DNA from 4 places in the Streptomyces sp. CWNU-52B genome. Region 3 is predicted to be linked to each of the others. Evidence: riboswitches for the same ligand, from Rfam matches in the RefSeq annotation. Region 3 holds a riboswitch; each other region holds the start of a gene.
The links. A riboswitch is a leader RNA that binds a small molecule or an ion and turns the genes downstream of it on or off. The one in region 3 is predicted to bind cyclic di-AMP.
Positions count from the first base shown of each region.

Region 1: another riboswitch for cyclic di-AMP. It lies ahead of ACLVWQ_RS27305 (M23 family metallopeptidase); the one in region 3 lies ahead of ACLVWQ_RS26155 (peptidoglycan DD-metalloendopeptidase family protein).
Region 2: another riboswitch for cyclic di-AMP. It lies ahead of ACLVWQ_RS19090 (NlpC/P60 family protein); the one in region 3 lies ahead of ACLVWQ_RS26155 (peptidoglycan DD-metalloendopeptidase family protein).
Region 4: another riboswitch for cyclic di-AMP. It lies ahead of ACLVWQ_RS15630 (C40 family peptidase); the one in region 3 lies ahead of ACLVWQ_RS26155 (peptidoglycan DD-metalloendopeptidase family protein).

Region 1 covers NZ_JBLFJV010000030.1:107,148-112,931, reverse strand. The annotation lists gene ACLVWQ_RS27310 (GntR family transcriptional regulator) at 1-406, opposite strand, end outside; gene ACLVWQ_RS27305 (M23 family metallopeptidase) at 634-1,428, opposite strand; cyclic di-AMP (ydaO/yuaA leader) riboswitch at 1,441-1,598, opposite strand; gene ACLVWQ_RS27300 (M16 family metallopeptidase) at 1,865-3,253, opposite strand; gene ACLVWQ_RS27295 (M16 family metallopeptidase) at 3,250-4,635, opposite strand; gene ACLVWQ_RS27290 (DNA gyrase/topoisomerase IV subunit A) at 5,158-5,784, shown strand, end outside.
Region 2 covers NZ_JBLFJV010000019.1:280,816-286,599, forward strand. The annotation lists gene ACLVWQ_RS19080 (NlpC/P60 family protein) at 1-287, opposite strand, end outside; gene ACLVWQ_RS19085 (hypothetical protein) at 713-1,066, shown strand; gene ACLVWQ_RS19090 (NlpC/P60 family protein) at 1,392-2,555, opposite strand; cyclic di-AMP (ydaO/yuaA leader) riboswitch at 2,562-2,734, opposite strand; gene pcrA (DNA helicase PcrA) at 3,117-5,633, shown strand; gene ACLVWQ_RS19100 (M23 family metallopeptidase) at 5,675-5,784, opposite strand, start outside.
Region 3 covers NZ_JBLFJV010000028.1:30,942-36,725, forward strand. The annotation lists gene ACLVWQ_RS26130 (aspartate aminotransferase family protein) at 1-493, shown strand, start outside; gene ACLVWQ_RS26135 (helix-turn-helix domain-containing protein) at 581-1,240, shown strand; gene ACLVWQ_RS26140 (DUF6126 family protein) at 1,237-1,362, shown strand; gene ACLVWQ_RS26145 (tyrosine-protein phosphatase) at 1,387-2,184, opposite strand; gene ACLVWQ_RS26150 (alpha-galactosidase) at 2,351-4,441, shown strand; cyclic di-AMP (ydaO/yuaA leader) riboswitch at 4,742-4,898, shown strand; gene ACLVWQ_RS26155 (peptidoglycan DD-metalloendopeptidase family protein) at 4,903-5,784, shown strand, end outside.
Region 4 covers NZ_JBLFJV010000013.1:150,931-156,714, forward strand. The annotation lists gene ACLVWQ_RS15625 (DUF6328 family protein) at 1-476, opposite strand, end outside; gene ACLVWQ_RS15630 (C40 family peptidase) at 576-1,049, opposite strand; cyclic di-AMP (ydaO/yuaA leader) riboswitch at 1,053-1,254, opposite strand; gene ACLVWQ_RS15635 (hypothetical protein) at 1,603-1,911, opposite strand; gene ACLVWQ_RS15640 (ATP-dependent Clp protease proteolytic subunit) at 1,919-2,578, opposite strand; gene thpR (RNA 2',3'-cyclic phosphodiesterase) at 2,862-3,443, opposite strand; gene ACLVWQ_RS15650 (caspase, EACC1-associated type) at 3,598-5,784, opposite strand, start outside.

The DNA of each region.
Region 1 (5,784 bases), on a different contig from region 3:
GCGCGAGCGTCTCGTGGAACCAGCCGCCCAGGGAGCGCAGGTCCTCGCTGTTCCCCCGCCTGGCCCGCTCCTGACCGAGCCTGACCAGACCCCGCAGCACCTTCAGATGGGCCTCGGTGCGCCGTTGCGCGGCACGGGCGGCGCCCAGCGGCTCCAGCAGCACACGCATCTCCAGGAGATCGGCGGCCTCCTGCTCCGTGGGCTCCGCGACGCACGCGCCCGCGTGCCTGCGGGTGACCACGAACCCCTCCGCCTCCAGGGTGCGCAGCGCCTCGCGCACGGGGACCCGCGAGACGCCGTAGCGGCGCGCGAGCAGTTCCTCGGTGAGCCGGCTGCCGCGTTCGTAGACACCCGCGACGATGTCGTCACGAATCGCCGTGCATACCGAGCGCGCGGGAATACGCATGACCGGACCTCCGCCTTAATCCCCGCGAAACGCGGTCGATTGACGCCTGTTCGGTGACTCTATTGCAGAGAACGGGAAATTCCGAAGGCAGCCGGGAATCCATGGATATTTTTTGGACACACGGCGCCTCTGAACAGGCAGTCGTCCGGTACGAAAGTGTCCGGAAGGGGTCGGAGCACGCGAAGGCCCCGGCTCGGTGAGCCGGGGCCTTCGACAGGGTGTCGCGGTCAGACGTTCACGCCGTGCGAGCGGAGGTAGGCGACCGGATCCATGTCCGAGCCGTACTCCGCGGTGGTGCGCGCCTCGAAGTGCAGGTGCGCTCCGGTGACGTTGCCGGTCGCCCCGGAGAGGGCTATCTGCTCTCCCCCGGTGACCGTCTGGCCGACCGAGACTCCGATGGACGAGAGGTGCCCGTACTGGGTGTACGTGCCGTCGTTCATCTTGAGGACGACCTGGTTGCCGTACGAACCGCCCCAGCCGGCCTCCACGACCGTGCCGGAGCCCACCGCGTGCACGGCGGTGCCGCTGGCGGCGTGGAAGTCGATGCCGGTGTGACTGCCCGAGGACCAGACACCGCCGCCGGCCTGGTAGGCGGTGGAGACGTACGAGCCGGTGATCGGCGCGGTGAACGCGTTGAGCCGCTTGCGCTCGGCCTCGCGGGCCGCACGGGCCTCGGCCTCGCGCTCCTTCTCGGCTTTCGCCTTGGCCTTCGCCGCGGCTTCCTCGGCGCGCTCCTTCGCGGCGGCCTCGGCCTTCTCCCTGGCCGCTGTCTGGGCGGCGGCCTGCTGCTGGGCCGCCGCCTGTGCGTCGATCTCCTGGGCGACCGAGTCACCGAGGGTGACCGCCTGGGTGAGGCCGGTCTGCTCGACGGGGCTCTCGGCAGCGAGGGCGGGGGCCGCCAGGGTGCCTACGACACCGGTGGTGGCGAGTGCGGCGACTCCCACCGTCCTGCGGGTCGAGCGGGTCGTGCGGGTCATACGACCGGGAAGACGGTGCTTCCCCGTGGCGCGGGTGAACGCCATGAAGTGGCTGGTCCTTTCCTTCCTTCTCGCCTACCGGGTTAGCTGACGGGTTCGGAGCAGGAAGGTCTCCTACAGACCCCCTTCGGGAAGGGCGTCCGATTCACCCCAGGGACACACGGGTCCCCGGCTCCCCTGGCTCGCGCCGTACGGGGACTCGGCGATGACTGTCCGGTGCCGCGGACGCGGCGCACTGCCTGACGAACAGCCGGACCGACGCTAAGCGGGGCCGCTTTCGATCGACAAACGGAACCCGGCTTTTGTAGCGCACGCCACAGGGCAGACAGGCAACCTCCGCATCAATATGGATAAACAGTGGACGAACCAGTACACGAAGAGACCCGGGCGACCGATGGGTCACCCGGGCCTGTCCCAGTCCCTGCCGCAGTTCCTGCCGCAGTTCCCTGCCGCGGTCTCTGCCGCAGTTCCTGCTCCGGTCCTACTCCGGTGCCACGACGCTGACTTCGCCGATCCCGAGGGCCTTGACGGGCTCCTCGATCTGCGAGGCGTCACCGACCAGGACGGTCACCAGACGGTCCACCGGGAAGGCGTTCACGGCGGCCGCGGTGGCCTCCACGGTGCCGGTCGCGGCGAGCTGCCGGTACAGCGTCGCCTGGAAGTCGTCCGGCAGGTGCTGCTCGACCTGGTCGGCGAGGGTGCCCGCGACGGCTGCCGCCGTCTCGTACTTCAAGGGCGCCACACCCACCAGGTTCTGCACGGCGACGTCGCGCTCGGCGTCCGTCAGGCCCTCGGCGGCGAGGGTACGCAGCACCTTCCAGAGGTCGTCGAGCGCCGGGCCGGTGTTCGGGGTGTCCACGGAGCCGCTGATGGCGAGCATCGAGACGCCCGTACCGTCCGGAGCGGAGCGCAGTACCTGCCCGAACGCCCGTACACCGTAGGTGTATCCCTTCTCCTCGCGCAGGACACGGTCCAGGCGGGAGGTGAGGGTGCCACCGAGGCAGTACGTGCCGAGCACCTGGGCCGGCCACACGCGGTCGTGCCGGTCGGCGCCGACACGGCCGATGAGCAACTGTGTCTGGACGGCTCCGGGGCGGTCGACGATGATCACCCGGCCGGTGTCGTCGGCGGTCACCGACGGCACGGGACGCGCCTCGGCCTGCGATCCGGTCCAGGTGCCGAGCGTGTCGCCGAGCAGCGCGTCGAGGTCGATGTCGGTGAGGTCTCCGACGACGACCGCGGTGGCCGTGGCGGGGCGCACGTGCCGCTCGTAGAAGGCACGGACGGCCGCCGAGTCGATCGCGGTGACCGTCTCCTCGGTGCCCTGGCGCGGGCGCGACATGCGCGAGGTCGCCGGGAAGAGCTGCCGGGACAGCTCCTTGGCGGCCCGGCGGGCCGGGTTGGCGCTCTCGTGCGGGATCTCGTCGAGCCGGTTGCGCACCAGCCGCTCGATCTCGCCGTCCTCGAACGCGGGCGCCCTGAGGGCGTCGGCGAGCAGGCCGAGCGCCTTGGGCAGCCGGGAGACGGGGACTTCGAGGCTGAGCCGTACGCCGGCGTGGTCGGCGTAGGAGTCCAGCGTGGCGCCGCTGCGCTCCAGCTCGGCGGCGAACTCCTCGGCGGAGTGCTTGTCGGTGCCCTCCGAGAAGGCTCGCGCCATGATCGTGGCGATGCCGTCCAGGCCCTTCGGCTCGGCTTCCAGCGGGGCCGCCAGAAGGACCTCGACGGCGACGACCTGCTGGCCGGGGCGGTGGCAGCGCAACAACGTCAGGCCGTTGTCGAGCGCGCCGCGCTCGGGTGCCGGGAAGGCCCAGGGCCTGGCCTCGCCGGCCTGGGGCTGCGGGTGGAACTCCATCGTGGCGAGCTCGGTCACTTGGCCGCCTCCTCGTCGGTGTCTTCAGCGGCGGCGCCGGTGTGCTCGGCGGCGTCGGTCTCTTCCGGGGCGTCGGTCTCCTCGGCGGCGGTCGGCTCGTAGACCAGCACCGCGCGGTTGTCGGGGCGCAGGCGGGCCTTGGCGACCTCCTGGACCTCCTCCGCGGTGATGTCGAGGACACGCTGGACGGCGGTCAGGGCGAGCTGGGGGTCGCCGAACAGGACCGCGTACCGGCACAGTTCGTCGGCGCGGCCCGCGACCGTGCCCAGCCGGTCCAGCCACTCGCGCTCCAACTGGGCCTGGGCGCGCTCCATCTCCTCGGCCGTGGGGCCCTCCTCGGCGAACCGGGCGAGCTCCTCGTCGACGGCGGTCTCGATCACCGGGACCTCGACGTCGCCCGACGTCTTCACGTCGAGCCACCCCAGGGAGGGCGCTCCGGCGAGGCGCAGCAGGCCGAACCCGGCCGCGACGGCGGTGCGGTCACGGCGTACGAGCCGGTTGTAGAGCCGGGACGACTCGCCGCCGCCCAGAACGGTCAGGGCCAGGTCGGCGGCGTCCGCCGCGCGCGTGCCGTCCTCCGGGAGCCGGTAGGCGGCCATCAGCGCGCGGGCCGGGACCTCCTCCTCGACGACCTCGCGCAGCTCCTCACCGATGGTCTCCGGGAGCGAGCCGTCGCGCGGGGCGGGCTTGCCGTCGTGGCCGGCGACGGAGCCGAAGTACTTCTCGACCCAGGCCAGCGTCTGCTCCGGGTCGATGTCGCCGACGATCGACAGCACCGCGTTGTTGGGCGCGTAGTAGGTGCGGAAGAACGCGCGCGCGTCGTCGAGGGTGGCCGCGTCCAGGTCGGCCATCGACCCGATCGGCGTGTGGTGGTAGGGGTGCCCCTCCGGGTACGCGAGGGCGGTGAGCTTCTCGAAAGCGGTCCCGTAGGGGACGTTGTCGTAGCGCTGCCTGCGCTCGTTCTTGACGACGTCCCGCTGGTTCTCCATGGACTCGTCGTCGAGCGCGGCGAGCAGGGAGCCCATGCGGTCGGCCTCCAGCCAGAGGGCGAGCTCCAGCTGGTGGGTCGGCATGGTCTCGAAATAGTTGGTCCGCTCGAAACTCGTCGTCCCGTTGAGCGAACCGCCGGCTCCCTGCACCAGTTCGAAGTGGCCGTTGCCCTTCACCTGGCCGGAGCCCTGGAACATCAGGTGCTCGAAGAGATGGGCCAGCCCGGTGCGGCCCTCGACCTCGTGGCGCGAGCCGACGTCGTACCAGAGGCACACCGCCGCGACCGGGGTCAGGTGGTCCTCGGAGAGCACCACACGCAGGCCGTTGGCCAGGCGGTGCTCGGTCGCTGTCAGGCCGCCGGAACCGGCCTCGGCTGTGGCCGTGTGACCCATGGGCATGTACGTCCCTTCGATCGCGGAAAACTGCTGAATTCCTGCTAGTCGTGCCACTGTATGCAAGCGCGCGGACGGCTGGCGAAGTTCCCGCGTCGGCTACGCCGAGAGCGAGCACCCGGGCGCCCTCTGGTACGCGGCCTCCGGCGGCGTGCGGAGGGCGGCACGGCCGCACCCGAGGGGCGCGGGTGGCGGTATCGTCCTCGGCGGCCGAGCCTGCGGACGCCTCCGGATGCCGCCGGACGCCTCCCGCGAACGGTCGCACGCCGACCTCCCGGGCTTCGTACGGGCGGTGACGCGATAGCGTCCGGGGATCTTGGCAAACGGTCGGAACCGGGGTTCCGAGGTCTGCCGAGGTCGCTGGAACCGCGGTCCACGTGGCCTGTTGAGGCGGTCACGCACCCGCCCCACGAGGCCCGTACGGACGGGTCGTGGTCCGCGTTGTCAGTACTCCGGTCCACAATGGACCGCGTCAGAACCCGTTCATGCCCCGGCAGAGACCGTGAAGGAGTCGCAGCAGCGATGGCCCGCCGCAGCACGAAGACCCCGCGACCCGATGACGACGCCGACTTCGAGGAGCGCATCCTCGACATCGACGTCGTCGACGAGATGCAGGGCTCCTTCCTCGAGTACGCGTACTCGGTCATCTACTCCCGAGCCCTGCCGGACGCCCGCGACGGCCTCAAGCCCGTGCACCGCCGCATCGTCTACCAGATGAACGAGATGGGGCTCCGCCCCGACCGCGGCTATGTGAAGTGCGCCCGCGTCGTCGGCGAGGTCATGGGTAAGCTCCACCCCCACGGCGACGCGTCGATCTACGACGCCCTGGTCCGCCTGGCCCAGCCCTTCTCCATGCGGCTGCCCCTGGTCGACGGCCACGGCAACTTCGGTTCGCTGGGCAACGACGACCCGCCGGCCGCCATGCGGTACACCGAGGCGAGGATGGCCGACGCCACCTCCCTCATGACGGAGTCGATCGAAGAGAACACGGTCGACTTCAGCCCGAACTACGACGGCCAGGAGCAGGAGCCGGTCGTCCTCCCGGCCGCGTATCCGAACCTCCTGGTCAACGGCGCGTCGGGCATCGCGGTCGGCATGGCGACGAACATGGCGCCGCACAACCTCGGCGAGGTGATCTCCGCCGCCCGC
Region 2 (5,784 bases), on a different contig from region 3:
TTGAGTCGCTGCGTCCGGCGCGCGGCCTCGTCCTGCAGCGTGTCGTACCGGCCCGCGGCCTTCGTCGACTTCTCCTTCGCCCCGTTGTACTTCTCGGTGGCGACCTCCGCCTCCTGGTACAACTTGTCGACCTTGGCCTTCACCTGGGCCGTCGTCAGCTCGGGTGCGGCAACCCCTGTCCCGTCGAACCCGGTCGCGCTCGCCGCGCCCGCGAGGGCGATGGTGAAGGCGGTGCGGGCCGTACCGCCGCCGAGTGAGCGCCGTCTGGGCTTGCGATGGGCTGCCACGTGCGAATCCACGTTCCTTCGATAGGGCCGCGAGGCGCTGTACGTCCTCAGGGGTTCGGTTGCACGTCCGGCGGCAGCCCGCACAGGGGGAGCAGGCCGCCGCCGGACCCTTCTTCGGCGGTGGTGCCGGCCGCCGCCCTGGCCCGGGCGGCTGTGGTGGGGAGCCGGTCACCTGGGGAAGGACGCTAATCCTGGCGGTGTGCCGGTGGTAACGGCATGTATGGAAATGGTGACAGTCGGGCATGAGTTGATCGGGTACGACCGTGATCCGGACCCGGTGCCACCGCCTTGGCGCGGCGGGCTGACCGATGCGCGGGTTGCGGGGGAGCGGCGGCCCGGACGGTGCTACGGGCGGCCGGAGTGGTGTGCGGCGGTGTCCGGGGCGCTGCGAGGTGGTGTCCGGCGCCCGGTTAGGGTCCGGGCTCATGGACGTACTGATTCATGTCTTCGTCGCCTTGCACATCATCGGCATCGCCGCGCTGCTGGGCGGCTTCCTCAGCCAGCTGAAGGCGATGGGCGACGGCACGGCTCGTTTCACCCCCGCGATGCTCCACGGCGCGCTGACCATGCTGGTCACCGGCGCGGTCCTCGTCGGCCTCAACCAGGCCGACGACCAGACCGTGAACAACATCAAGATCGGCGTGAAACTGGCGCTGCTGGTCGTGATCCTCGGCCTCGTCTATGTGAAGCGCGACGAGGACAAGGTGGAGAAGGGGCTGTTCGCCCTGGTGGGCGGACTCACCGCGGTGAACGTCTTCATCGCGGTGCTCTGGACCTGAGCGTGATCCGGGACCCAGGGGCCGAGGGCCGAACCGTTCCCCGGAGTCTTCTGTGAACTGCCACCGCCCCCGCCGACCCTCTCGCCGCTCCGGCATCGGCGTCGAAAGCGGTCTGGCGGGTGTTCTGGAGTTCACCGAGTCCCGGACCCTGACCGTCAGGCGCGGGTGAGCCCGGGACGACCGCGTGAGAGCGGACCTCTCATCGCCCCGCCCGTCCAGCCCTGTCCGGGTTCTGTCCGAGGACGGAACCCGGACGGAACCCGGAGCGATGAGAAATCGGCGGCTCGCGTGCGTACCTATGAGTGAGGGCGAGTGAGGAGCGGTGTCAGCCGGGCCGCACCACACTGTGGATCGGCATGTAGTAGATCGACTCCTCGCGGACGTACGCGCCCGGCTTGGGCGCGTGGATCATCATGCCGTCGCCGATGTAGATGCCGACATGGCTGATGTCGTCGTAGAAGAAGACGAGGTCACCGGGCTGGGCGTTGTTCACGGAGACCGTGGTGCCGGTCTCGACCTGGTCCCAGGTCGTCCGCGGAAGGGTGACACCGGCGGCCTTCCAGGCGGCCTGGGTCAGCCCGGAGCAGTCGTACGAACCGGGGCCGCTCGCGCCCCAGACGTACGGCTTGCCGATCTGGGCGCGCGCGAAGGCGAGCGCCTTGGCCGCCTTGGAGCCGGCGGTGGAGTCCGAGCCCGACGAGCTCCCCGTACCGCCACCGGTGCCGGTACCCGCACCGGCTCCTGTGTCCTGCTGCGACTGCGCCTCCTGGCGCCGGCGCTCGGCGTCGGCCGCCTGCTGCCGGGCCAGCTCGTCCGCCTTGCGCCGGGCCTCCGCCTGCTTCTCCCGCTCGATCGCGGCGAGCCGGGCCTTCTCCGCGGCGGTCAGCTTCGACAGGAGCCCGCGCGCCTCGGCGAGCTTGCGCTGCACATCCGCCTTGGACGTCTTGAGCGTGTTCTGGGTCGTGGTGAGCGACTCCAGGCCCTCGGACGCCTCCTGCCGCTTCTTCGTCGTGGCGGCCTGGACCGACACGTAGTCGTCGACGGCCTGCTTCTGCCGGGCGGTCAGCCGGTTCATCAGCTGGGTCTGGTCGAAGTAGTCCTGCGGGTTGTCCGCGAGGAGCAGGGAGGCCGTGTCGGGGGCGGCGGCTCCCGTGCGGTACTGCGCGGCGGCGAAGTTGCCGAGCTCCTCGCGCGCGGTGTTGAGCTTCTCCGTGCGCTGCGCCACGTCGTCGAGGAGGGTGTCGACGCGCTTGCGCTGCTTGGTGGTCTTCTCCTTGGCCGCGTTGTACTTCTCGGTGGCCGTGCCCGCCTGCTGGTAGAGGTCGTCGACCTTCTTCTGGACTTCCTCCGTGCTCGGCCTGGGCTCCGCGGCAGGCGAGGCGTTCGCCGTCTGGGAGAGCAGGGCCACCGAGGTCAGGGCCGCGGTGGCGAGGGCCGGCGTCCGCATGCCCATGGCACTGGGGGGCCGCAACTTGCGATGTGGCGCCACGAGGGCGTCTCCTTCCGTCATCCGCCTACCGAGTTAGCTGTCGGGTTCGGGCGAATGCTTCGGAAGGTTTGCCCTACGGCCCTTGTCCCGCGAGGGAGTTCGGACCGATTCACCCCAAGGTCGGTTGGGTCCCCGGTTCCGGCGCCACGAGGGCGTACCGGATTCGGCGGAGTCCGCCCGGCCCGGCGTTGTTCGCCGGTGCGGGTCGAGCGGCCTACCCGAAAGTTAGCCAATTCGTGTGGCACCTGTGAAGTTTGATGTGCGATATGCCCGATACATTTTCGTGACCTGGGCATCGAATTTCGTTCGCTGACGTCAAATGAGTGTGATCTGTCACGAGTTGTCCGGAGCGGTGGATTCCGGGCGGCGGGGCGCGTGTGCGGTGAGGTGGGTGGCGGGGTGCTCGGTGGGGTGTGTGTCTCGGCCGGGTGCCGGCCGGGTGTCGACCGGTCGCATACCGTGATTGCACGGTCATTCAGGGTCACGTATGTCGCTGGTGGGCCGGTGGAGTTCGCGGGGTGGCGGCGGGGTGTCAGTGGGGGCGCCTAGACTCGGAGAGCGATGAGCAGCCTCTTTGATGACAGCTTCCTGGCGGACCTCAAGCCCTCGCGGGCCCATGAGGAAGAACCCCCGCCGCCGCCCGAGGACGAGGCGCCGGATCCGGTTCCGGACGACCTGTTCGGCGGGCGGTTCGACGTGCCGCCGCCGAGCCGGGACGAGTACTACAGGGACGGCGCCCCGCGCCCGCACGTGGACCCGGCGGCGCTCCTGGACGGGCTGAACGAGAACCAGCGCGCGGCGGTCGTCCACCACGGCTCGCCCCTGCTCATCGTGGCGGGCGCCGGTTCCGGCAAGACCCGTGTGCTCACGCACCGCATCGCCCACCTGCTGGGCGAGCGCAAGGTGCACCCCGGCGAGATCCTCGCGATCACCTTCACGAACAAGGCCGCGGGCGAGATGAAGGAGCGCGTCGAGCAGCTCGTCGGCCCCCGGGCCAACGCGATGTGGGTGATGACCTTCCACAGCGCCTGCGTGCGGATCCTGCGCCGCGAGAGCAAGCAGCTCGGCTTCACGTCGTCCTTCTCGATCTACGACGCCGCCGACAGCAAGCGCCTCATGGCCCTGGTCTGCCGCGACCTGGACCTCGACCCCAAGCGCTTCCCGCCGAAGTCCTTCAGCGCCAAGATCTCGAACCTGAAGAACGAGCTGATCGACGAGGAGGACTTCGCCGCGCAGGCCGCTGGGGGCACCTCCCAGACGGAGTCTGGGGGAGGCTTCGAGAAGGCCCTCGCCCAGGCGTACGCGATGTACCAGTCGAGGCTCCGCGAGGCGAACGCGCTGGACTTCGACGACCTGATCATGACCACGGTCAACCTCCTGCGCGCCTTCCCCGACGTCGCCGAGCACTACCGCCGCCGCTTCCGCCACGTCCTCGTGGACGAGTACCAGGACACGAACCACGCGCAGTACTCCCTGGTCAGGGAGCTGGTCGGCACCTCGGACCACCCCGTCGACGTACCGCCGGCGCAGAGCGACCTCCCGCCCGCCGAGCTGTGCGTCGTCGGTGACGCCGACCAGTCGATCTACGCCTTCCGCGGTGCGACGATCCGCAACATCCTCCAGTTCGAGGAGGACTACCCGAACGCGAAGACGATCCTGCTGGAGCAGAACTACCGCTCCACGCAGACGATCCTGACCGCCGCCAACGCGGTCATCGAGCGCAACGAATCCCGCCGCCCCAAGAACCTGTGGACCAACGCCGGCGCGGGCGCCCGCATCACCGGCTACGTCGCCGACACGGAGCACGACGAGGCCCAGTTCATCGCCGAGGAGATCGACCGCCTCACCGACTCCGGCGACGCGAAGGCGGGCGACGTCGCCGTCTTCTACCGTACGAACGCGCAGTCCCGTGTCTTCGAAGAGATCTTCATCCGGGTCGGCCTGCCCTACAAGGTCGTCGGCGGCGTCCGCTTCTACGAGCGCAAGGAGGTCCGCGACGTTCTCGCGTACCTGCGTGTGCTGGCGAACCCCGAGGACTCCGTACCGCTGCGCCGTATTCTGAACGTGCCCAAGCGCGGTATCGGCGACCGCGCCGAGGCGATGATCGACGCGCTCTCCCAGCGCGAGAAGATCAGCTTCCCGCAGGCACTGCGCCGCGTCGACGAGGCCTACGGCATGGCGGCCCGCTCGACGAACGCGGTCAAGCGGTTCAACACCCTCATGGAGGACCTCAGGACCATCGTCGAGTCGGGCGCGGGCCCCGCGACGGTCCTTGAGGCGATCCTCGAACGGACCGGTTACCTCGCGGAACTGCAGGCCTCGACCGACCCGCAGGACGAGACCCGCATCGAGAACCTCCAGGAACTGGCCGCCGTGGCACTGGAGTTCGAGCAGGAGGCCGGTGAGGGCGAGACCCCGGCCGGGCTGCCCGCCTTCCTGGAGCGCGTCGCGCTCGTCGCCGACTCCGACCAGATCCCGGACGAGGAGGAGGACGGGTCGGGCGTCATCACGCTCATGACCCTCCACACGGCCAAGGGCCTCGAATTCCCCGTGGTGTTCCTGACCGGCATGGAGGACGGCGTCTTCCCGCACATGCGGGCGCTCGGCCAGGCCAAGGAGCTGGAGGAGGAGCGGCGGCTCGCGTACGTCGGCATCACCCGCGCGCGTGAGCGGCTGTATCTGACCCGGGCGTCGATGCGCAGTGCGTGGGGGCAGCCCTCGTACAACCCGCCGTCCCGTTTCCTGGAGGAGATCCCGGACACGCATCTGGACTGGAAGCGCACGGGGTCCATGGGTGCGGTGGCCTCAGGGCCCGTCGCCGGTGTGGCGGCCTCGCTGTCCTCCACGCGCTCCCGCTCGGCTGCCTCGGGCGCGTCCGGCTTCGCGACGCGTCGCGGTGCCTCGGACAAGCCGGTGGTGTCGCTCGCGGTCGGGGACCGGGTCACGCACGACCAGTTCGGCCTCGGCACGGTGGTCGGGGTGAAGGGCATGGGGGCGAACTCGGAGGCGACGGTCGACTTCGGCGGAGAGAAGCCGAAGCGCCTGCTGCTGCGGTACGCGCCGGTGGAGAAGCTGTAGCCGTGGGCTAGTGCTGGCACTAGGGCTAGCACTAGGTGGGGCTATGTGGGGTTCACTCCGTGGCTGCGCAGCCACGGGAGCGGGTCGATCGCGGAGCCGCCGCCGGGCCGTACCTCGAAGTGGAGGTGCGGACCGGTGGAGTTGCCGGAGC
Region 3 (5,784 bases):
CTCCGCGAGCTTCGGGGCCAACGCGCAGGCCATGGCGGCCGGGCTCGCCGTCCTCGCGGTCATGGAGAACGAGCAGACCGTGGCGAACGCCCGTGCCACCGGAGAGCTGCTCAAGTCCCGGCTTGCGGCGCTCGTCGACAAGTACGAGCTGCTCAGCGACGTACGCGGCCGCGGTCTGATGATCGGTATCGAGTTCGGGCGACCCACGTCGCTGAAGCTGCGCAGTCGCTGGGCGATGCTCCAGGCCGCGCGCAAGGGGCTGTTCGCGCAGATGGTGGTCGTACCGCTGCTGCAGCGGCACCGGATTCTCACCCAGGTCTCCGGCGACCACCTGGAAGTGATCAAGCTGATCCCGCCGTTGGTGGTCGGCGAGGCGGACGTGGACCGGTTCGTCGAGGCCTTCACCGCCGTCATGGACGACGCGCACAGCGGCGGCGGGCTGATGTGGGACTTCGGGAAGACCCTGGTCAAGCAGGCGGTGGCCAACCGGTAGGGCTCGGCAGAGTCGCCGACCGCCGCGCTTTTTGCCTCTGAGGCAAGGGATTTGCCTCAGAGGCAAGACTGCGGCTCAATGGAACGTATGAACCCAGGCAAGGGTACGAGCCCTTCCGGGACTCCCGAGCCCGAGACGGCCGAGGAGCAGTCCCCGGAGCACCTGCCGGCCGTCGCTCCCCAGCTGCGCGCGCTCCGGCGCCGCGCGGCACTCACCCTGGAGTCCGCGGCCCGCGCCGCCGGACTCTCGCCCGCCCATCTCTCCCGGCTGGAGACCGGGCAGCGCCAGCCCTCGCTGCCGATGCTGCTCGCGCTGGCCCGGATCTACGGCACGACCGTGTCCGAGCTGCTCGGTGAGACGGTCACCGAGCGGGACGCCGTCGTGCGCTCCACCGACATGGAGCCCACGCGCGCGGGCGGCTGGACCTACTGGCAGGCCGGTGCGGCGGGACGCGGTATGCAGTCCCTGCGTGTGCACGTCCCGTACGGGGCGCAGGGCGACATCGTGCGGGTCCACCCCGGTGAGGAGTGGCTGTACGTCCTCCAGGGGCGGCTCCGGCTCCGGCTCGGCGACACCGCGCACGTGCTCGCGCCCGGTGACAGCGCGCACTTCGACTCGCTGACCCCGCACCGGATCGCCGCCGCCGACCGGGACGGCGCCGAGCTCCTCTTCGTGCACACCCTGCTGCAGAGCCCGACGGCCGCCCTGTGCCTCGGACCGACGACGACCCCAGGAGAAGGCTCATGAAGGACATGGAGGAGAAGCTCCCGCGCGCGCTGTGGGTGCGGCTCATCATCTACGTGGCGGTCGGGCATGTCTTCGCGGCCTTCATCTACCTGCTGTTCACGCTCGGCGCCCAGAACCAGTAGCCCGCCGGGCCGAGCCGAGCCCACTCAGTCGAGGAAGCGCTCCCGCAGCCGCTCCCGTATCTCCGGGGTCACGCCGAGCGCCTGCTCCAGATACGCGTCGACGCCGCCCCACGTCTCCTCGATCGTCCCGAACGCCGCCGCCAGGTACTCGGCGCGCGCGTCGAAGAGCGGGCTGAGCAGTTCCATCACCTCGGGTGTGTACACGGAGGCGGCGGAACCGGTGCGCTGGACCTTGTACCGCCGGTGCGCCGCGTTCGACTCCAGGTAGTCCGCCACGATGGCCTCGCGCTCCACGCCGACGGCGAGCAGCGTCACGGCGACGGAGAGGCCGGCCCGGTCCTTGCCGGCCGCGCAGTGCATCAGGGCCGGGACGCTGTCCTGCGCCATCGCGTGCAGCACCTGCCGGTGCTCGGCCGTGCGCTCCTTGATGATCGTGCGGTAGGACCTGATCATGCGGTTCGCCGCCCGGCCGTCCGAGAGCAGCTCGCGCAGCTGGTCCAGGTCGCCGTCGCGGACCATCTTCCAGAACTCGGCGCCGTCGGCCGGGTCCGTCAGCGGCAGATTAACGTTCCGCACGCCGGGCAGCTCGACGTCGGCGCCCTCCAGCTTCTGGTCCGCCGCGTTGCGGAAGTCGAAGATCGTGTGGAGGCCGAGCGAGGCGAGGAACGCGGCGTCCGACGCCGTCGCGTGCGCGAGGTGGCCGCTGCGGAACAGGCGCCCCTGCGCCACCCGGCGTCCGTCCACGGTCGGCAGGCCGCCCACATCGCGGAAATTGCGCACTCCGGCCAGTTCGGGCTCGGTCGACGGGACCTGCTGCGTCACGAGGGCTCCTCCCATCCACCGCCGACGCGACTCGTCGGCGAGGCGCTTCCGACGATACGACATGGGTTCGGGGGCCGATGAGTTGTCCACAGGCGTTGCCCGAAGGGTGGGCGGCCCCTGATGATGTTGTGACTTGAGCGTGCCTGTTCGAATATGTGAGGGCTTGATGGTAGAGATCGGCGCAGACGGTCGTACGTGGCTCCTTTCGGGGCTCACGAGCAGCTACGGCCTGCGGCTCGGGGACGAGGACGAGCTGCTCCATCTCCACTGGGGCCCGAGGATCGCGCTCGCCGACGCCGAGGCGCTCGCCGCGGGCCCGGGGCCCGAGTACTGGGCGTTCGAGGCCACCCTCGACGGCCACGAGGAGTATCCGGTCGAGGGCGGCCCCCGCTTCGTACGGCCCGCCCTTTCGGTGCGCACGCAGGAGCGGCGCGGCACCGAATGGCGCTTCGAGGCGTACGAGACGGGTGGGGCCGACGCCGACGAGCTGCGGCTGCGGTTCTCCGACTCCGGGCTCGGCATCACCCTGCACTACCGGATGCGGGCCGCCACCGACGTCGTCGAGCGGTGGGTGACGCTCACCAACGAAGGGCCCGCCCTTGAGGTGCTGCGCGCCGACTCCGCGACCTGGACGCTGCCACCGCGCGACGGGTGGCGGCTGTCCCAGCTGCACGGGCGCTGGGCTGCCGAGTCCCGTCTGGTGCGCTCCGAACTCACCTACGGCGAGAAGATCATCGGCAGCCGGCGCGGACACACCGGGCACCAGCACCTGCCGTGGGTCGCCCTGGACCCGGAGGGCACGGCGACCGAGGAGCTGGGCGAGGTCTACGGGTGCGCGCTCGCCTGGTCGGGCACCTGGCGGATCGCGGTGGCCCAGCTGCCGGACGCGCGCGTGCAGATCACCGGCGGCGCCGGGTACGACGACTCGGGGCTGCTCCGCCTGGAGCCGGGGGAGACCTTCGTCACCCCCGTCTTCGCGGGACTGTGGAGCGACGGCGGCTTCGGCGGGGCCAGCCGGGCCTGGCACGCGTACCAGCGCGCGTACGTGATCCCGGACGCTGACCGGGACCGGCCCGTGCTCTACAACTCCTGGGAGGCGACGGAGTTCGACATCTCCGAGGAGCAGCAGCGGGCGCTCGCCCGCCGGGCCGCCGACATGGGGGTCGAGCTGTTCGTGGTCGACGACGGCTGGTTCGGGGAGCGCACCAGCGACCGGGCCGGCCTCGGCGACTGGACGCCCAACCGGGACCGCTTCCCCGGCGGCCTCAAGCCGCTGGGCGACCACGTGCACGGGCTCGGGATGCGGTTCGGGATCTGGGTCGAGCCCGAGATGGTCAACCCGGACAGCGAGCTGTACCGCGCGCACCCGGAGTGGGCGCAGTTCCAGCCGGGACGAAAGCGGACGGAGCTGCGCAATCAGCTCGTCCTGAACCTCGCCCGCGAGGACGTCCGGGAGTACCTGTGGGAACAGCTCGACACGCTGCTCTCCAGCGCGCCGATCGACTACGTGAAATGGGACTTCAACCGCTGCTTCACCGACGCGGGATGGCCGGGTGAGGCCTACCCCCAGCGGCTGTGGGTGGACCATGTGCACGCCCTCTACGACCTGTTGGACCGGTTGCGGGCGGCCCACCCGACCGTCGCCTTCGAGTCCTGCTCCGGTGGCGGCGGCCGGATCGACCTGGGGATCATGGCGCGTACGGACCAGGTGTGGACCTCGGACAACACGGACCCGCTGGACCGGCTGGCCATCCAGCACGGGTTCAGCCAGGTGCATCCCGCGCGGGCCATGGCCGCCTGGGTCACGGACAGCCCGAACACGCAGCTGAACGGACGGGTCAGCTCGCTGCGGTTCCGCTTCGTGAGCGCGATGGCCGGGGTCCTCGGCGTCGGCGGCGACCTCACCCGGTGGACCGAGGAGGAACTGGCGGAGGCCCGGACCTGGGTGGAGCTCTACAAGGAGATCCGGCCGGTGGTGCAGGGCGGCGACCTCCATCGGCTGCGGGCGCCGGAGGGCGGACTGAGCGCCGTCCAGTACGTCAGGGGCGGCGAGGTCGTCGTCCTCGCCTGGCTCCAGGCCCAGCACTACGGCGAACCGGCTCCGGCGGTGAGGCTGAAGGGGCTCGACCCGTCGGCGTCGTACGAATGCCGCGAAACGGGTGAAGTCCACCGTGGTGCCGTGCTGCTGCACCACGGGATGCGGACGGGGCTGCGCGGAGATCTGGATGCGACGGTTATCCGCTTGCGTCGCATCTGACTGTTGTGTCCGTAATGGAGCCTTGGTTCCAACTCGCCAGGGAATAAAGGCTCCTGGAACACCGGTCCGTGAGCAGCGTCATATCCGTGACGTTCCGCTGTCGCCATGCTCACGCAATTCGGCCCCGCCCTATGGGATTTAACAATCGAGAAGATCCCCGGTCGACGCAGGGTGACCGGTATTTCGGTCGAGGATCAAGAAAACGGGACACACAGGAAACCCCCGAGGTTGTTTCCGCGTCTTCATGTCGCTTACGTTCGCCTCCAATCCGGACGGACGCCCAATCCTGCCGCCGCCCGGAATCCGCACTCACCCGTACGAGGCAGGAGCGGGGGACCCACAGGTAAGACGCCTGTTCCGGTCTCCGGAACGGCTTGGGGTTAAGCCGTGCGAAAGCACGGCCGGGCATCTCCAGCTCGCACCCGACAGCTCACCTCGCAGGCGCCGGAGAGGAATTCGTCATGCCCGCGAAGGGTAAGCACCGCCGTACCAAGACCCAGCGTTTCACTCGTTCCATAGCGGTCGCCGGAACCGGGGGCGCCGCACTGGCCCTCCCGCTTCTCGGCGCGGCCGGAGCGCACGCGGCCACACCGCAGTCCGCGGCCGATTCCGTGGCGAGCGCCTCGAATGTCGCGAAGGGGACCGTCGTCTCCGCGCCCGCCGCGGAGAAGAAGGCCGAAACGAAGAAGGCCGAAGCGAAGAAGGCCGGCACCAGGACGTACGCCGTGCGGTCGGGTGACTCCCTCTCGAAGATCGCCGACACGCAGGACGTCAGCGGCGGCTGGAAGAAGCTGTACTCGGACAACCGTAAGTCCATCGGCGGTGACCCGGCCCTCATCCACCCGGGCCTGAAGCTCACGATCGGCGGCAAGGCCGCGGCCACGCCGAGCTCCGACACCACCGCGTCGAAGTCCGGCAAGACCGACAACGCCGAGAAGCCCGCTGCGAAGAAGTCGACGACCACGGCGTCCAAGGCCGCGGACACCGCGCCCGCCACCGGCTTCACGCTGCCGGTCGACGGCGCGACGATCGGCACCGCGTACAAGATGTCGGGCAGCATGTGGTCCAGCGGCTACCACACCGGTGTCGACTTCGTGGTTCCCACCGGCACCGCGCTCAAGTCCGTCGGGGCCGGCACGGTCGTCTCCGCCGGCTGGGGCGGCGCGTACGGCAACCAGGTCGTCATCCAGCTCGCCGACGGCCACTACGCCCAGTACGCCCACCTGTCCTCCCTCGGTGTCACGGCCGGACAGACCGTGACCGGGGGCCAGCAGGTCGGCCTCTCCGGTGCGACGGGCAACGTCACGGGCCCGCACCTGCACTTCGAGATCCGCACCACCCCG
Region 4 (5,784 bases), on a different contig from region 3:
CACAGGCCGGTGCACACGACCAGAGTGGCCGCGCCCGCCAGGATGCCTTCGGTACGTCCCAGCGCCACGTCCACGACGAGCAGGACGGAACCGGCGAGAGCGACCGCGAGCACGGCGAGGCCGACCTGTGCGAGACGGGACGAGACGTGCACGATCTGGGGCTTGGCGCCCTGCTGGAACAGCCGGCGGTGCAGTGCGGCGGGCGCCGTGAAGAGGGCGGCCGCCAGGACCGACAGGAGCAGGGTGACGACGTAGGTGGTGCGCTGCACCGTGTCGAGCGACGGGAACCGCGGGGTGAAGGCCAGGGTCAGCAGGAAGGCGAAGAGGATCTGAACGCCGGTCTGGGTGACGCGCAGCTCCTGGAGGAGCTCGTTGAAGTTCCGGTCGGCGCGCTCCAGACGGGTCTCGTCGCGCTCCTCGGGGTGCTCCTGGAGGTGTTCCTGGAGGTGTGCTCGGGGGTGCTGACGTTCGGCCATGGGTGAACGGCTAACCATTCCGCCGTCGAAAACACATCCGGGGCCTCACGAGGTGGGCGAGATGGCCGTGGTGATCGCCACGGCCACCTCGCGGGCAGATCACCTGACTCGGCCGTACCAGACGCTCTTCGTCCAGATCTTCTGGAGCTTCACCACTTCCCCGGTCTTCGGGGAGTGCCAGATCCGTCCCTTCCCGGCGTAGATGCCGACGTGGTAGACGTTCCGGCCCGAGTGGAAGAAGACCAGATCCCCCTGCTTGCGCTTCGAGGCGGAGACATGGTTCGTCTTGTTGTACTGGGCCGCGGCCGTACGGGGCAGGCTCTTGCCCGCCTTCTTGAACGAGTACAGCGTCAGGCCCGAGCAGTCGAAGCGCTTGGGCCCCGCGGCCCCGTACTTGTACAGGGAACCCTTCTTGGAGGCCGCCACCTGAAGTGCCTTCGTCGCGGGTGTGGCCGCTTCGGCGGTGGACGCGAAGCCCGGGGCCACTATGCCGCCGCCGACAGCGGCGAGGGTGAGAGCCGATGCGGTACCGGCCCTGGTGAACAGCGACGGGACACGATTGAGCGCAGACATGCGCAACCCTTCGTCAGCCGCCTGTGAAGGATGACCTGTCGGATTCGGGCTGGCGAAGTTGCCCGGCCGCTGCTGCGGCTTCACCCCAAGGGCAGCTCGGCCCGGCCATGGCGTGACCGTTCCGGCGACCCGTCGTGCTTGGGTCCTCCACTCCTGCCGATCCACTTCTGTCGACCGGTCATCCGGGCAGCGGCAGGACTCGGCGTCCGCCCGGACCGCCCCGCCGCTGCTGGCGGGGGCTTGTCGTCGGAAGGGATCTTGACGCACCGATGTCCCAAATGCCGAGTGGAACCGGCGATTTGTGGGCTTACTCACCACTCACCCGTTCGGGTGGACAGCCCGTTTCACGGGTGGGTGTCGAGAACGTCGTTGACCCCCGCACCAGCACAGGAGTGGCTGATCCCGCCTCGGGGACGCGCGTGTTGCGCAACTCCCGGGGGCCTGTAAAGGCAGCACTTTCTACGCCGTCCGGGGGTACACCGTCTGGTCCGTTTCGCTCCCGGCCCGGACGCCTCGTCGCCTGCCTGCGTGACGCCGGGACACGGGGTGTACGTCAGGTGTCGGAGCCGGGCGGCAGAGCGACGCGGCCCGCCCGGCGCTCACCGTCCAGGACGCGCAGCGCCCGCGCCAGGGTCGGCGCGTGCACCTCGTGCTCACCCCGCTGGTGCATCAGGGCCAGGGCGTCCCGCAGCGCGGTGGCCTTGCCGACCAGGGCCTGGGCCGCGCGCAGTCCGCGGTAGGTGTCGCCGGCGTGTGCCGGGTTGATCCGGCCGAGCAGATCGACGACCTCCAGATAGCGGTCGATCAACTCGGCCTCGGCCCGTGTCAGTGCCGGCAGCGGGGGCAACTCGGGTGGGAGCATCCGCGCTTCACCTCGCGCCCGACGCGCCGAGGGCCGCCTTGCGGCTCGGGACGATCCGGTCGACCAGCCCGTACTCCAGCGCCCCGGGGGCGTCCAGGATCCTGTCCCGCTCGATGTCCGCGGCGATCCGCTCCCGGCTCTGCCCCGTGTGCAGGGCGAGCAGATCCTCCAGACGCGTACGGGTACGGGCCAGTTCGTCGGCCTGGACGGCCAGGTCGGACACCTGCCCCTGGACCGGCTCGGAGAGCGACGGCTGGTGGATCAGCACGCGGGCGCCCGGCAGCGCGTACCGCTTGCCCGGGGTGCCCGCCGCCAGCAGCACCGCGGCGGCCGACGCGGCTTGCCCCAGGCAGATGGTCTCCACCTCGCAGCTGACGAACCGCATCGTGTCGTAGACGGCGGCCATCGCGCTGAACGAGCCGCCGGGGGAGTTGATGTAGAGGGAGATGTCCCGGTCGGGTGCCTGGTACTCGAGGTGCATGAACTGCGCCGTCACGTCGTTCGCCGAGGTGTCGTCGATCGGCGTCCCGAGAAACACGATCCGCTCTTCGAGGAGTTTGGAGTACGGGTCCATGGTCCGCGTCCCCGAACCGGTGCGCTCGGTGAACTCGGGCAGCGCGTGGCGGGCGGACGGTCGGGCGAACGGTCGGGCCGGCGGTCGGTTCATGACACACGCCTCCTCCGGGAGAGGTCCTGTAAAAAATGTACAGGACGTACATTAGGTTATGGGGTGAGGGTGTTCCAGCGATCCAGAGATCACGGCAGGCCAGGGTGCAGCGCCGGTCCGGAGTGGTTCGACGACGATGAGACCGCGGAGCGCAAGGGTGAGCTCGGCTTCATCGAGCGTGGCGGCGTGACCCATGAGCGGTGGCAGCACAAACCGACTGCGCAGGGCACCGCGCGCATTCGAGTTCGAGAGCAGTCAGCGACGGTCTCGGATCGGGACGCCCTCAATCAATGGCCAGTGCCCACGTGTCGATGTCCAGATAGCGTCGCGGACCTGGGTGGCCACTTGTCGTGCTGCCGACCAGATGGAGGCGTTCCGTTTGCCAAGGGCGTCCGGTGAAGCCGTCGAGGCAGGCGGCCGCCGCCGACACGGACGCGTTGTCGTAGCGGCGAGCGCGGGCCAACGTGAGGTGGGGACGCAGCGGCCGTTCGGCGAAGGCGATGTCGCAGTCCCTGACCCGCGCCCGTACTGCTTCGGCCAGTTCGTGCAGCCCGTCGAGATCGCCCTCGATGCCGCTCCACAGCACTCGCTCGTCGAAGTGTCCGCCTCCGCGCAGTGCCAGTTCGAGGGAGGGGCGGGCAGCCGCCAGGTCTGCGAGGGGTGAACGAAGCCGCTGGACGGCCCGCACCGGCAGCTCGCCCAGGAAGGCCAGGGTGATGTGCCAGTCCTCGATGCGGTTCCAGCGCAGGTCGGGACAGGCGGCGTAGGCCGGGCTCAGGGCGTGCGCCAGCTCGTCCTTCGCATCGTCAGGCGGCGCGAGGGCGATGAACGCGTGCTGGGTAGCGGTCCGGGGCGGTTCGGTCACGGATGTCTTCCTACCTCATGCGTTCGCGGGGCCGAAGCCCAACTGTGGCCAACACGTGGCCACGCGCCCACGGCGTGATACTCGGATGAAAGAGCCGCTCGGCAGCTGGGCGGGCCGCCCGGCCTGCCGTGAGGCCGGGCCGCCTTGGCCGGCCTCAGTCGAACAGCGGTGCCAGTGCGGTTTCGCCCGCGACGATCCGCCAGGCGGGCACGCGTACCGTTCGGCTCACGGGGCAGGATTTGGCTCCGCGGCCCCCGGAGGGCAGTTGGGTGAGCAGGTCGCCTCGTGCGTGGGTCAGGCGAAGGTGTCGCGCGGGGTCCGCATCGGGGCTCGGGCCGACGTCGATCAGCACCGCTGTGTTCTCGCCGGCGTCGGTGAACAGGAGGTCCACCGGGTGGCCGCCCACCAGAACGGCCCGTTCCAGATCGGTGACGCCCCGTTCGGCCAAGTACTGCTGCAGGCGATCGGCGAGGTCATGGCGGGCCTCGGTCCCCGGCTCGGGCGTGCCGGTCCTGGCCGTCGTTCGGTCGTCGCCCGTTCCCAGGGGTGCCGAACGCGCGGCGAGGAGGGCGGGCAGACCGCTCCGGTCCTGCCAGAAGGCGTGACCTCCCACCGTGATCAGCTGTGACTTGGCCCGGGTGATCGCCACGTTCCACAGGTTGACCTGGCTTGCGACCCAGTGCGTGGTCCGGGGCGGTGTGTTGTGCGCCGCCACCGGGCTGAGCACCATCACGTCACGCTGTCCGCCCTGGAAGGTGTGGACGGTGCCGACCCGGACCCGGTCGTCGTCCCGCCACATCTGTGCCAGTGTCTCCTTCTGCGCCCGGAACGGTGTGACCACTCCCACCGTCGCCGTCGGCGGGAGTGCCGCCAGCAGTTCGTCGACCACGAGCCGGACGGCCTTCGCCTCCTCCGCGTTGCGCCAGGACTGGCCGTCGCCGCCGCGCGCAGATTCCCCCGACGGTACGTCGACCCAGCCGAGCACCGGAGCCGGGTCGGCCGTTCCCACCGGGTCGTGCGCCGGCACCTGCCGCCGCACGTCGGTCAGCACCCGCAACCGGCCGCCGTAGCAGTGGCCGTTGACGACGTCCGCGATCCGCGGGTGGCAGCGGTAGTGCTCGTCGAGGAGCAGCGCGCTGTCGCCGTGCTGCTCGGCCGCGTGGTACGAGGAATGCAGGTGGTAGGTGAGGCGACGGTGCTCCAACTGTGCGGCGCTCAGCCCGGCCCGTACCCGTGCTTGACGCTCTTGCTGTGGTGACACGCCGGGGATGTGGCCGAGCTGCATCGGGTCACCGATGATCAGGGCCCGGCGGGCCCGGAACAGCAGCGGCAGTACCGACGGGACGGAACACTGGCTGGCCTCGTCGATGACCACGAGATCGAACAGCTTCGGGGCGAGCTCCAGTTGTCGCACCGAGTGGGTGCTGACGGCCCATCCCTTGATGTGTGTCATCAGGTTCCTCTGGCTGCGCTGGTAGCCGGAGCGGCGGCGGAGCGCCTGGAGCCGTTGGTTCATGAGCCCGGTGGCTCGGTTCAGCGCTTCGGACGACAGCGCACGCGACAGTTCCGCCGACAGCCCGGACAGCGTTTCCGCCGTCGCGAGCCGGGATCGCCTGAGCCTGTCTTCGTCCCATTCCCCATGCCGGTGGACGAGTTCCCGTATCTCCCGCTCCACAGACACGATTCCGGCCAGCAGTTCAAGGAGTTCAGGCGACACGGGGCGTGCCGTCGCCCACTGCGGCCATGCCGGTCCGGCACCGTCCGTACGCTCCGTCCCCGCCGTGACCAGAGCGGTGAGCGCCCGCCCGCGCCGCCATGCCGCCAGCTGCCACCAGCGGGCTCCGGCTGTCCTTCGCGCCCGCTCCGCCCACCGGCCCAGCGCTGCCACGCCGTCCGTGTCCGCCTCCCAAGCCTCTTCGAGCAGAGACAGAGGCAGCTCCAGAACCGTGGCCCGCTCCTCCCGGTCGCGGAGCAGTTCCAGCAACTGTCCTTCCTCGTGGACACGCTGTGCTGCCTGTTCCCGCAGTCGGTCGGCCGATCCCCGGGTGTTGCGCATCTCGCCGCCCACGGTGGCCGATCCACGACGCGAGGCCCCGGCCGGTGCGGCGAGCAGCCGTTCCAGTTTGGCTGCCTCCCGCTCCAGCGCATCCTTGTTGCCCGTTCGCATCAGCAGCCCGGGGGCGATGTCGTCGCAGCGCTGGGCGACGACATTCACGGCCTCGTTGTTCGTGGAGGCGACCAGCACCGACTGGCCCGCGGCGACACAGGTGGTGACGACCGCCGTGACGACCTCGCTCTTCCCTGTGCCGGGCGGCCCGGTCGCCACGGTCAGCGGCTGGGT